2 regions of the Lentilactobacillus hilgardii genome follow, and region 2 is predicted to be linked to the other one. Evidence: riboswitches for the same ligand, from Rfam matches in the RefSeq annotation. Region 2 holds a riboswitch; the other holds the start of a gene.
What was found. Region 2 has a riboswitch for thiamine pyrophosphate ahead of allB (allantoinase AllB). Riboswitches for the same ligand answer to the same signal wherever they lie in the genome.
Positions count from the first base shown of each region.

Region 1: it holds a riboswitch for thiamine pyrophosphate, as region 2 does, so the genes downstream of both, tenA (thiaminase II) here and allB (allantoinase AllB) in region 2, are expected to answer to the same signal.

Region 1 is NZ_CP047121.1:483,931-488,537, reverse strand. It holds gene GQR93_RS02235 (xylulokinase) at 1-853, opposite strand, end outside; TPP riboswitch at 1,197-1,287, shown strand; gene tenA (thiaminase II) at 1,403-2,071, shown strand; gene GQR93_RS02225 (Crp/Fnr family transcriptional regulator) at 2,224-2,895, opposite strand; gene GQR93_RS02220 (hypothetical protein) at 2,907-3,566, opposite strand; gene GQR93_RS02215 (TcaA second domain-containing protein) at 3,672-4,286, shown strand; gene GQR93_RS02210 (DUF2325 domain-containing protein) at 4,417-4,607, shown strand, end outside.
Region 2 is NZ_CP047121.1:24,390-28,996, reverse strand. It holds gene GQR93_RS00140 (hypothetical protein) at 1-66, shown strand, start outside; gene GQR93_RS00135 (NCS1 family transporter) at 171-1,493, opposite strand; gene allB (allantoinase AllB) at 1,490-2,875, opposite strand; TPP riboswitch at 2,931-3,021, opposite strand; gene GQR93_RS00125 (ECF transporter S component) at 3,030-3,617, opposite strand; TPP riboswitch at 3,724-3,813, opposite strand; gene GQR93_RS00120 (uracil-DNA glycosylase family protein) at 3,972-4,553, opposite strand; gene rlmH (23S rRNA (pseudouridine(1915)-N(3))-methyltransferase RlmH) at 4,578-4,607, opposite strand, start outside.

The sequences.
Region 1 (4,607 bases), 460 kb from region 2:
ATGCTGAAGTTCCGGCAGAAATGTTACCAGTTCGTTTCTTAACACTGTTGGTTGAAACCATACCAGTACCGGCATCCCCTTCTGGAGGTGCAATCAATGAACCGGCTTCAAGTTGACCGCTTTGATCCAATAATTTGGCACCTTCAGCGTTCAATTCACCGGCTTTTTTGCCAGCTGGTAAAACCTGTGGCAAAATGTCAGTCAAGTTCCATGGGTATTGTTGAACTTCCGGTAGACTGTTAAACTTATCAATCATACCCTTTTCATAATAGGTCGTCTGTTCGTCAATTGGAAAGACACCCGAAGCATCACCAACGCCAAGAACACGTTCGCCTGAAAGTTTCCATGTCACATAACCGGCAAGCGTTGTCAGGAAATCAATGTTTTTAACATGGTCTTCCTTGTTGAGAATTGCCTGATATAAATGTGCAATACTCCAGCGTTCCGGAATGTTAAAGTTAAATAGTTTGGTTAAAGATTCAGCAGCTTGGCCGGTAATATTATTTCGCCAAGTTCTGAATGGTACCAACAGTTCGCCATTCTTATCAAAGGCCATGTAACCGTGCATCATGGCACTAACGCCGATTGACCCGATCTTCTTAAGGTCAACGCCATACTTATCATGAACTTCTAAGGCTAATGTTGCGTAGCTGGTTTGAATCCCATCCCAAATCTTTTCGATCGGGTAAGTCCAAATGCCATTGTCCAGTTCGTTTTCCCAAAGATAATCGCCTGAAGCAATTGTTTGGAAATCGCTCGTTACCAGGACTTCCTTAATTCGGGTTGATCCTAGTTCGATACCCAACGAGATGTTTCCGCTTACAATTTCGTCTCGTACTCGACTTTCGTCCATTGTTTTATCCTCCAGAGTTGCTCGTTATTAAATTACATTTACTGCTTAATTGTAGAATATTCGTACGGATAAATCAATGGTATTTGTTATTTGTAGAATAAATTGGCACTGAATTCTCAGAATAACAGATGGATAACTCATTTATGTGCTTTATTAAAAGATAGTTAACTCCCTCGAATACGGGGAATAGTGCTATTATCCAATCACAAAACGGTTAAACAATCTTTTTTGTTTTGATGTTATCTTTCTCTTGGTATATAGTTAAATTGCGGAACAAAAGCAATGATATCATTGATCATTATCTTTGTTGGTCTTTAAAAGACACCGCTTAAAAATCAAATAACCTTGTGGTCTGGGGTGCTTTAATCGGCTGAGAGATACCCATGGAACCTGATGCAGTTAATACTGTCGAAGGAAGACCGTTTTAGTCAAACCATCATCTGTTAATATCTGACTAAAAGTCCACTTTAAACTGAAGTGGGCTTTTTTATCGTCAAAGCCGATTCTCCTCCTTAGTTTTCAAGGTTAAAAAGAAAGAGGTATTCTATTTTGACAACATTTACAAATCAGATTCACGAACTTGCAAAGCCCCTATGGCTTCGAAGTGCCCATCACCCATTTATCAAGCAATTGACTTCGGGAGATTTACCACTCTCAACGTTTCGTTATTATTTATTGCAGGATCGCTACTATTTAAGTGAATTCGGCAAATTGCACGATAAGATTGCTGATCAACTAACAGACAAAACGGCCATTCAGTTTCTCCGTGATGGTGCCGAAGGATTGAAAAATGGCGAAATTGCGGTTCGAAAGGGATTCTTTACCCAATTAAACATCTCAAAAGAAGAAATCGCTTTAACCCCGATTGCGCCTACTGCTTATAATTACGTTAACCATATGTATGCCGCCCTGTATCAAGGTACCCCTCAACGAGCAATTGCGGCATTACTTCCCTGTTACTGGCTTTACAACGAAATCGGTCAAGCATTGATTAGGCAGGGATCACCAGTCGGCCTCTATCAGCAATGGATTGAAACCTATGACAGTGATGGTTACACAGACAGCGTTAATAAAATGATTCAGTTGACCAATCGAGCTGCTGAGCAAGTAGATGACGCTGAAAGACAAGAAATGACGACCGCTTTTATTCGAAGCAGTGCATACGAACTGGGTTACTGGGGAATGTCGCTTCGACATGAAAATTGGGATTCACTTTAAAACGGCGTCAGGTAAGAGAGAATTCAAGTTTCAGGTTTCAAATCAACCTTTTCTTATACCGTTTAACAAGAAAATAAGGACATCAAAAGGGGCTGCCGGATCAAAATTATTTTTGATTCAACACCCCCTCTTATATACCGAAACCTATAGTCTCAAACAATGTCTGTCAATCGATCCTGGTCTACTATTTCAACCAGCGAAGCGGTCATTTTGATCACCCCATCAGCAATGAGTTGCTTAAACGTACGGCTGATTGTTTCAGGAGTTGTCCCAATGAAAGTAGCGATGTCTTTTTTCTTAAGTGGCAGTTTAAAACTTGATTCGTGCAAAGAAGCACTGGTTTCCAACAAATATTTGGCAAGCTGACCTGCAACATCGGATGTCGATGAAACCGTCTTTTCTTCTTGAAGGTTATTAATTTGTTGGCTCATCGTCGTTAGTAAATTAACAGCTAACTGCGGACTGCTTTTTAATAAAGATTGAAAGGCATCCTGATCAATTTGGCAAACGTTGGAATCAACCAATGCAGTTGCCGTAACATTTCGCTGATCATGACTAAAAAGAGCTGCTTCACCATCAAAATCTCCCGGCTGCATCACTTTCAAAAGTTGTTCCTTCCCACTCTCGGATATCTGAGAAAGTTTGACCTGTCCGTGCTCCAAAATCATAAAGTGTCCCACCTGATCACCAGCAAGGTAAATAATCGTTCCCTTGGGATATTGGTGTTGAACAACCAAGCCTGCTACCGCCTTTTTTTCATCAAGTGGTAATGATTTAAAAATCGGTACCAGGTTAACACAATCCAGTGCATGTTCAGTATGCATTTTTAATCACCTCATTTTTCAGTCAAAAGATGTCCCAACCAATTTTTAGTTGGTGTATCCGGCGCTGTACTCATATCAAATGGCATTGGTTTAAAAACACTTTGAACTTTCTGCCAATCAATTCCTTTTCCATTTTCAGTCATTAAATTTTTAGAAAGATCCGCAACCTGCTCAAGATTGATCTGTTGCATCAGTTGAGGGTTATTTCCCAAAGTCGATAACAGAATGTTCGCAGCCAGTTGTCTGGCAACAAGTTGTTCAAATTCTTCGGTTGTGAGTGTATCAGTCAACAAAATCCGCTGTTTTAAAGGGACCGCGGGAATTTCCCGTTTTAAAAATCGTTGATACTTTGACCAGTTTCTGACAACTGCCCGATAGAACTGGTATGGCACTCGCACATTAATTTTTTTTAACGTATTAACAGCCAGTGCTTTTATTGACCAATTTTTATCTTTAGGTGCATGATCTACCCATTCGATCAGAAAACGTTGCATGGTTTCCTTATCCGTCCCAATCATTTTGGCTTTCATTGTCAACCCGTAGCGAACAAAAATGAACTTACCAAACTGCTTCTCGGTAATCGTTCTATCCGACTTTTCCTGGCGGGCCCTTTTTATTTCTTTTATCTGTCGAAGCTTACTGGACTTGGCAAATTTACCTTGTTTTACCATTATTATCACCTATACCGCAATCTATTGTTTTGGATAACATTAATTATATTATAATAGGATATAACAGAACAATCACTAACGCCAATTCAGAAAGAAAGACTGCCCTTGGAATCGCAACAACATGCAACAAAAACTCAAAAATGGCTCATCGGAATTTTACTGGTCATTCTCCTTGCCTTTGTCGGCAGTTACTTATATTTAAATCATTATTATAGCCGGTCAGCCACAACAAATCGTTTCGTAACCGCCATCGAACAGAATGATTCTAAAACAGTGTCGTCTTTAATCCGTACGGATGATCCGGATTTTAAAGTCACTCCCCATTCGGTTCAGCCTCTAATGGCCTATTATCAAAATCATCCGAATCAGCGGGCCAAATTAAAAAGACGGATGGCGGCAACCGGTGTCGTAAACGGCGTCTTGGACTTTGTGGATACCGGCCATCACTTTTTCATTTTTGAAAAGTACCTACTCGAAGTAAAACCGATTTTCCCAACGATTAACGCCAATCAAGATAACACTCAGGTTAAAATTAACAATCAAATAGTCGCCAAAAGTTTGAACAAAAACGTCACGCGCACGTTTGGTCCTTATATTCCCGGGCGCTACAACATTGTCATGACTTCAAATAATCATGAAAAAACGAAAATGGTTAGTCGTACATTTGAGTGGATAGACCCATCACCACAATCATTACACGTTCAGGAAAATTTTAAATAGTCGATTCATTTCTTACGTAATTTCTCCAATATTTTTTTAAGAAAACTTTATAAAATTTTAGCCTGTTCCCTTGAGGCTATTGGGAAAAGCTAGTATTCTAAATTCACAAGCAAAGGAGGAATTATCCATAATGGGACTACTCGATCATCAATTCTCATATAAAAATGAACCGTCGTTTACAGAAAAAACAAACTCGGAAATTCCCGAATTAAACCACGCAAATGTTAATTTACCTTATCCTGATCTTCAAAAATTACTTAATAAAATATCAATCCTTCAAGATCAGATTGCTAGTTTACAACAGGAAACTCAAACTAATAA
Region 2 (4,607 bases):
TTATCAGGCAGTGCATCCAATGGAACACTGTCTTTAGATCTTGTCTATATGGGCATTAAAAATTAACCAAATTAAGAATGGTAAGAACATAAATAAGGCACTCCCCGGAGATAAAAAGACTTTACCTTTGGGAGGTGCCTTAAACTATTTCCCTAAACCTTTTAAAAAATTCACTCCTGTATTCGTCGCTTATCATAACCTAACAACCATAATACTAGCCATGACGTGACGAACCCAATCGGCCAACTAAGATTCACTCCCATCAATGCCAGAGCTGCTCCAACAAACAGTGCGATAATAGGCTGGATTGAGGCCTTTACCTTTTGATTATTATATAAATCAGCCACATCAACTCTTTTACGTCGTTTGACATAATACTCGTTCAAAATAATTGCCGTCATTGGACCTAAAAAAGCGGAATAAGTTTTAATAAACAGCGTTAAACCCGTAGAAGAACTATCTTGAACTAGTAACCAGGGAAAGCTTAAACTGGCCAATAGTGCCACAATAATTAACGATTTACGCTCCGATAAATTAAACCATGCATTTAATACATAAGTCGGCGGAATAATATTTGCAACCAAATTTGTCGTAATTGTTCCTAAAACAATGAATGCAGACACCACAACGGTAACCAGATTATTGTTAAATAGATGCGCCATTGCATGAACCGGGCTTGAAATACCGGTTACAACAGCCAATAATGCTCCGGTTAAAACTGTAATGCCATAGGCAATGAAAATTGGCAGAAAATAAAGTGCTGCCCGACGCTTGTTTGACAAACCCGCTTGTAATTCTCGTGAATAGTCAGCCGCAGACTCAAACACAGCCGTATAATTTCCTAAAAATGCAACTACGAATCCCCAAAAAATTGGGCCCCAAGTGCCTTTGACGTTAATCATCCGATTGGAAAAAGCTGCTGTCCTCTGAGTAACTAAATAAATTAGCATTCCGATCAATAAAACAGCCATGACTAAAGAGATCCAGGTTGCAACAACCTTGATTGACTTAAACCCTCGTATGGAAATTAAAGTCTGCACAACTAATAACGCCACAAAAAACGTAGCAGGATTATCATAACCACTAGTAATTTTAAAAATTTGATTTAATGCTAACCCACCGGTCCAACTCTGAAACCCATACCATACAATTGCGGGAATCCCTCTTAATAAACTGGCTAATTTTGATCCTAAAATGCCAAATGTCATTCGTAACTGTATGACATATGGCGAACCGGTATAGTACCCAAAATGATCGTTCAGTACAAAAATAATGGTGATAATTGCGATCGCCATTCCCGCAGCAAGAATCGTTTGCAGCAGATTCATCGTTGCGACACCAGCTACAACAATCGATGAACCTAAAGTGACGTTACCAATATTAAACCCGTCTCCCAGCCACATTGCCATATACGAAAGTTGGCCAATATGTCTATCGGCTTGGGTTCGAGGCTTTAAATCGGGTGAAATTGAAAGCGCCTTTGATGTGTTCATAATGACTCAACTCCAGCACGCTGTTTTGTTAAAAACCGGCCGGTTGGTTGCCCCACAAAGCCTTGTTTCAAAGTGTAAATAATCTGGCCCCGAAGAATGGTCGTTGTGACTCGATCGTTAATTTTAAAACCGGTATAAGCACTAATTTTGTTTTCATAATACAAATCCTTTGTTTTCAAAACATAGCTTTGATTAGGATCTAAAAGCGTGATATCAGCATCATAGCCAACCTGTAACTTTCCCTTATTGACAATTCCAAATAATGTTGCCGGCGTTTCAGCCGTGAGCTTCACGAAATCTGTAACAGGCAACCCCCGTTTCTTAACTGCTTCATCATAAAGCAAATCGACATTATTTTGGCAGCCACTCACACCACCCCAAATATCAAAAATATTATGCTCTGGGCTTTCCTTCATCGACATTGGAGCCGGCGAATGATCGGAACCAATTGTATCAACTTGGCCGGCAAACACTTTCTTCCAAAGTCCTTTAACAATTTCAGGATCTCTCAGTGCCGGTGAACATTTAGCCAACGGTCCAATTTTTTCAAATTGATTACGATCCAATATCAGGTAATGTGGACAAGTTTCACACGTCACATTCTGCCCATTCTGTCGAGCCTGGGTCACTTGATCAACGGATTCAGGTGTAGACAAATGGACAAAGTGCAAATGAACATTAGTCTGTTTGGCAAGATAAATGGCTCGGCGAACTGCTTCGACTTCAACAAATGGTGGTCTTGAATCGACGTAGTCCTGAATGTCTGTTTTCCCCTCGGCAATCTTCTCAGCAGCTAAACCATCAGTAATGGCTGCATTCTCAGCGTGTACCAGGATAGGCAATCCCGTTTTACCAATAGCCTGCATCCCTTTTAGTAACTGATAATCATCAACGTTTTTAAAATCCCCGGGAAGATCTGAGCCGGTCGTTGCCATAAATGCTTTAAAACCCATTGCACCTTCGTCTGCCATTTTTTGAATTTCAGTCAGATTTCCCGGAACCAGGCCGCCATATAATCCAAAATCGACATAGGATTTATGCTCGGCAATTTCTTTTTGTCGTTTAAATTCTTCCCCTGTGGTCCGAGCAGGTAAGGCATTCAAAGGCATAACCAACATTGTGGTCGTCCCACCGGCCGCTAATGCTTGTGAACCGGTATGATAGTTCTCCCAGTCACTTCTTCCGGGTTCATTAATGTGAACGTGTGAATCAATCATCCCCGGTAACACGATTTGGCCATTGGCATCGATTACTTTATCCGCTTGATCGGCCAAACCACTTCCGATGGCGGCAATTTTTCCGCCCTTGATCGCTAAATCGGCGTTTACAACTTTAGTTGGTGTCACAATATGACCATTTGTAATGACTAACGAATATTCCATAAAAAAATCCTTCCTTCAAAACAGTCGAAGAAAAGATCAAACGGCTTCTTATTCAGAATAACCGGCTTAGTCTCCCTTCGACAGTTCAAACTGTATCAGGTTCAATGGGTATCATCTCAGCTATAAAAGCACCCCAGACATCTTTATTAAGCTTTTACTTTGAAACGTTAAAATGCAGGACTGATGATCGCTCAACAAGTGAGAAAATCATTTTGACCAAAACCGCACCAAAAACAATATCAGAGATCAAACGAACAGTAAATAATGCAATAATCATCGGAACCGAATATTTAACATAGCCTAACCTAAACAGCTCGTAGCCAAAAGCCACAACGGTTGTCGTAATGGAAGATGTCAGAAGACTTGCCCATCCCCAATTGCGATAGCGTAAAAATGTAAAGCCCAACTCACTGCCAAAGCCTTGAACAATCCCGGAAATTAGCGCTGCAGCACCAAACGTGCCTCCAAATAAAACCTCAGCTGCAGCTCCCAAGGTTTCACCGATAATCGCGGAACCGGGAACCCGTACTAAATACATCGTCAACGGTCCAGCCATGATCCAAAGCCCAAATAAAGCTTCATTGGCAAAGGGCCCGATTACCAGATATAAAGCATTATATATCCAGTCCGTTCCAACAAAAATAGCACCAAACGCAATCGCAATTAATGCGATCAAAATAACATCCTGCAAATGAAATTTCTTTTTCACAATATTTCTTCCTTTCCATATGATGATCAACATCTAAAGTATTCAAAAGGGAATTATCTGTGAAACAACAAAAAAACTCCTTTCCCTGAAATTACAGAGAGAGGAGTCTTTACCTACATAGTTAACTGTGCACGAGATAGGTAATTGCTTGTTGTCTTCCTCCGACAGTACGAACTGCATCAGGTTCAATGGGTATTTCTCAGCCAAAGAGGCACCCCAGACAATATTCGATTTTGACATCTTAATTATTACTTAAATGGTGAAGAAAAGCAAGTTGATTATTAAGTGTTCATGTTAAACCGGCTAAACAGCGTAATCGCAATTTAATAATCAAAAGAATCAGGCTATACATTGTAGCATCCCTGTTTAACACTATAATAAACCCGATTAATTCATCAATTTCTTAACTCGAATTTGCAATTCCGGCACGACTTCTTTTATAAACCAGGGATGCTGTTTCATCCACCCATAGTTTAAAGGTGAGGGATGCACCAATGGAAAATACTCCGGTAAATAATCTTCAAAACAGCGAACAGTTTCTGTTAAATTTTTTTGTCGATTTTTTTGAAGATAGTACTTTTGCGCATACTGACCAATTAACAATTTTAACTGGACGTTTGGCATCAATGATAATAAGGGTTGATGCCATTTATCCGCAAACCCTTTTCTGGGTGGCAAATCACCATGTATTCCCTTACCTGGATAGTAAAAATCCAAAGGCATCACGGCAATTTTACCTGAATGATAAAACCGATCCTTATCAATCCCCATCCAGTCGCGTAACCGATCGCCGCTTGGATCATTCCAAAAGACCATCGATTCCTGTGCTTTCCGACTTGGTGCCTGACTAATAATAAGGATCTTGGCGTTTGGCTCAATATGATAAAGCGGCAACACACCCTTGTCAGTATAAATCTTATTTTGCGGATCACGTTGGATAGCATTGAAAATATCGATTGCCGTTTGCATTCTATAGCCTCTTTTCGATTACACTTATTTATGGTATGGACTTCCCTCATTAAT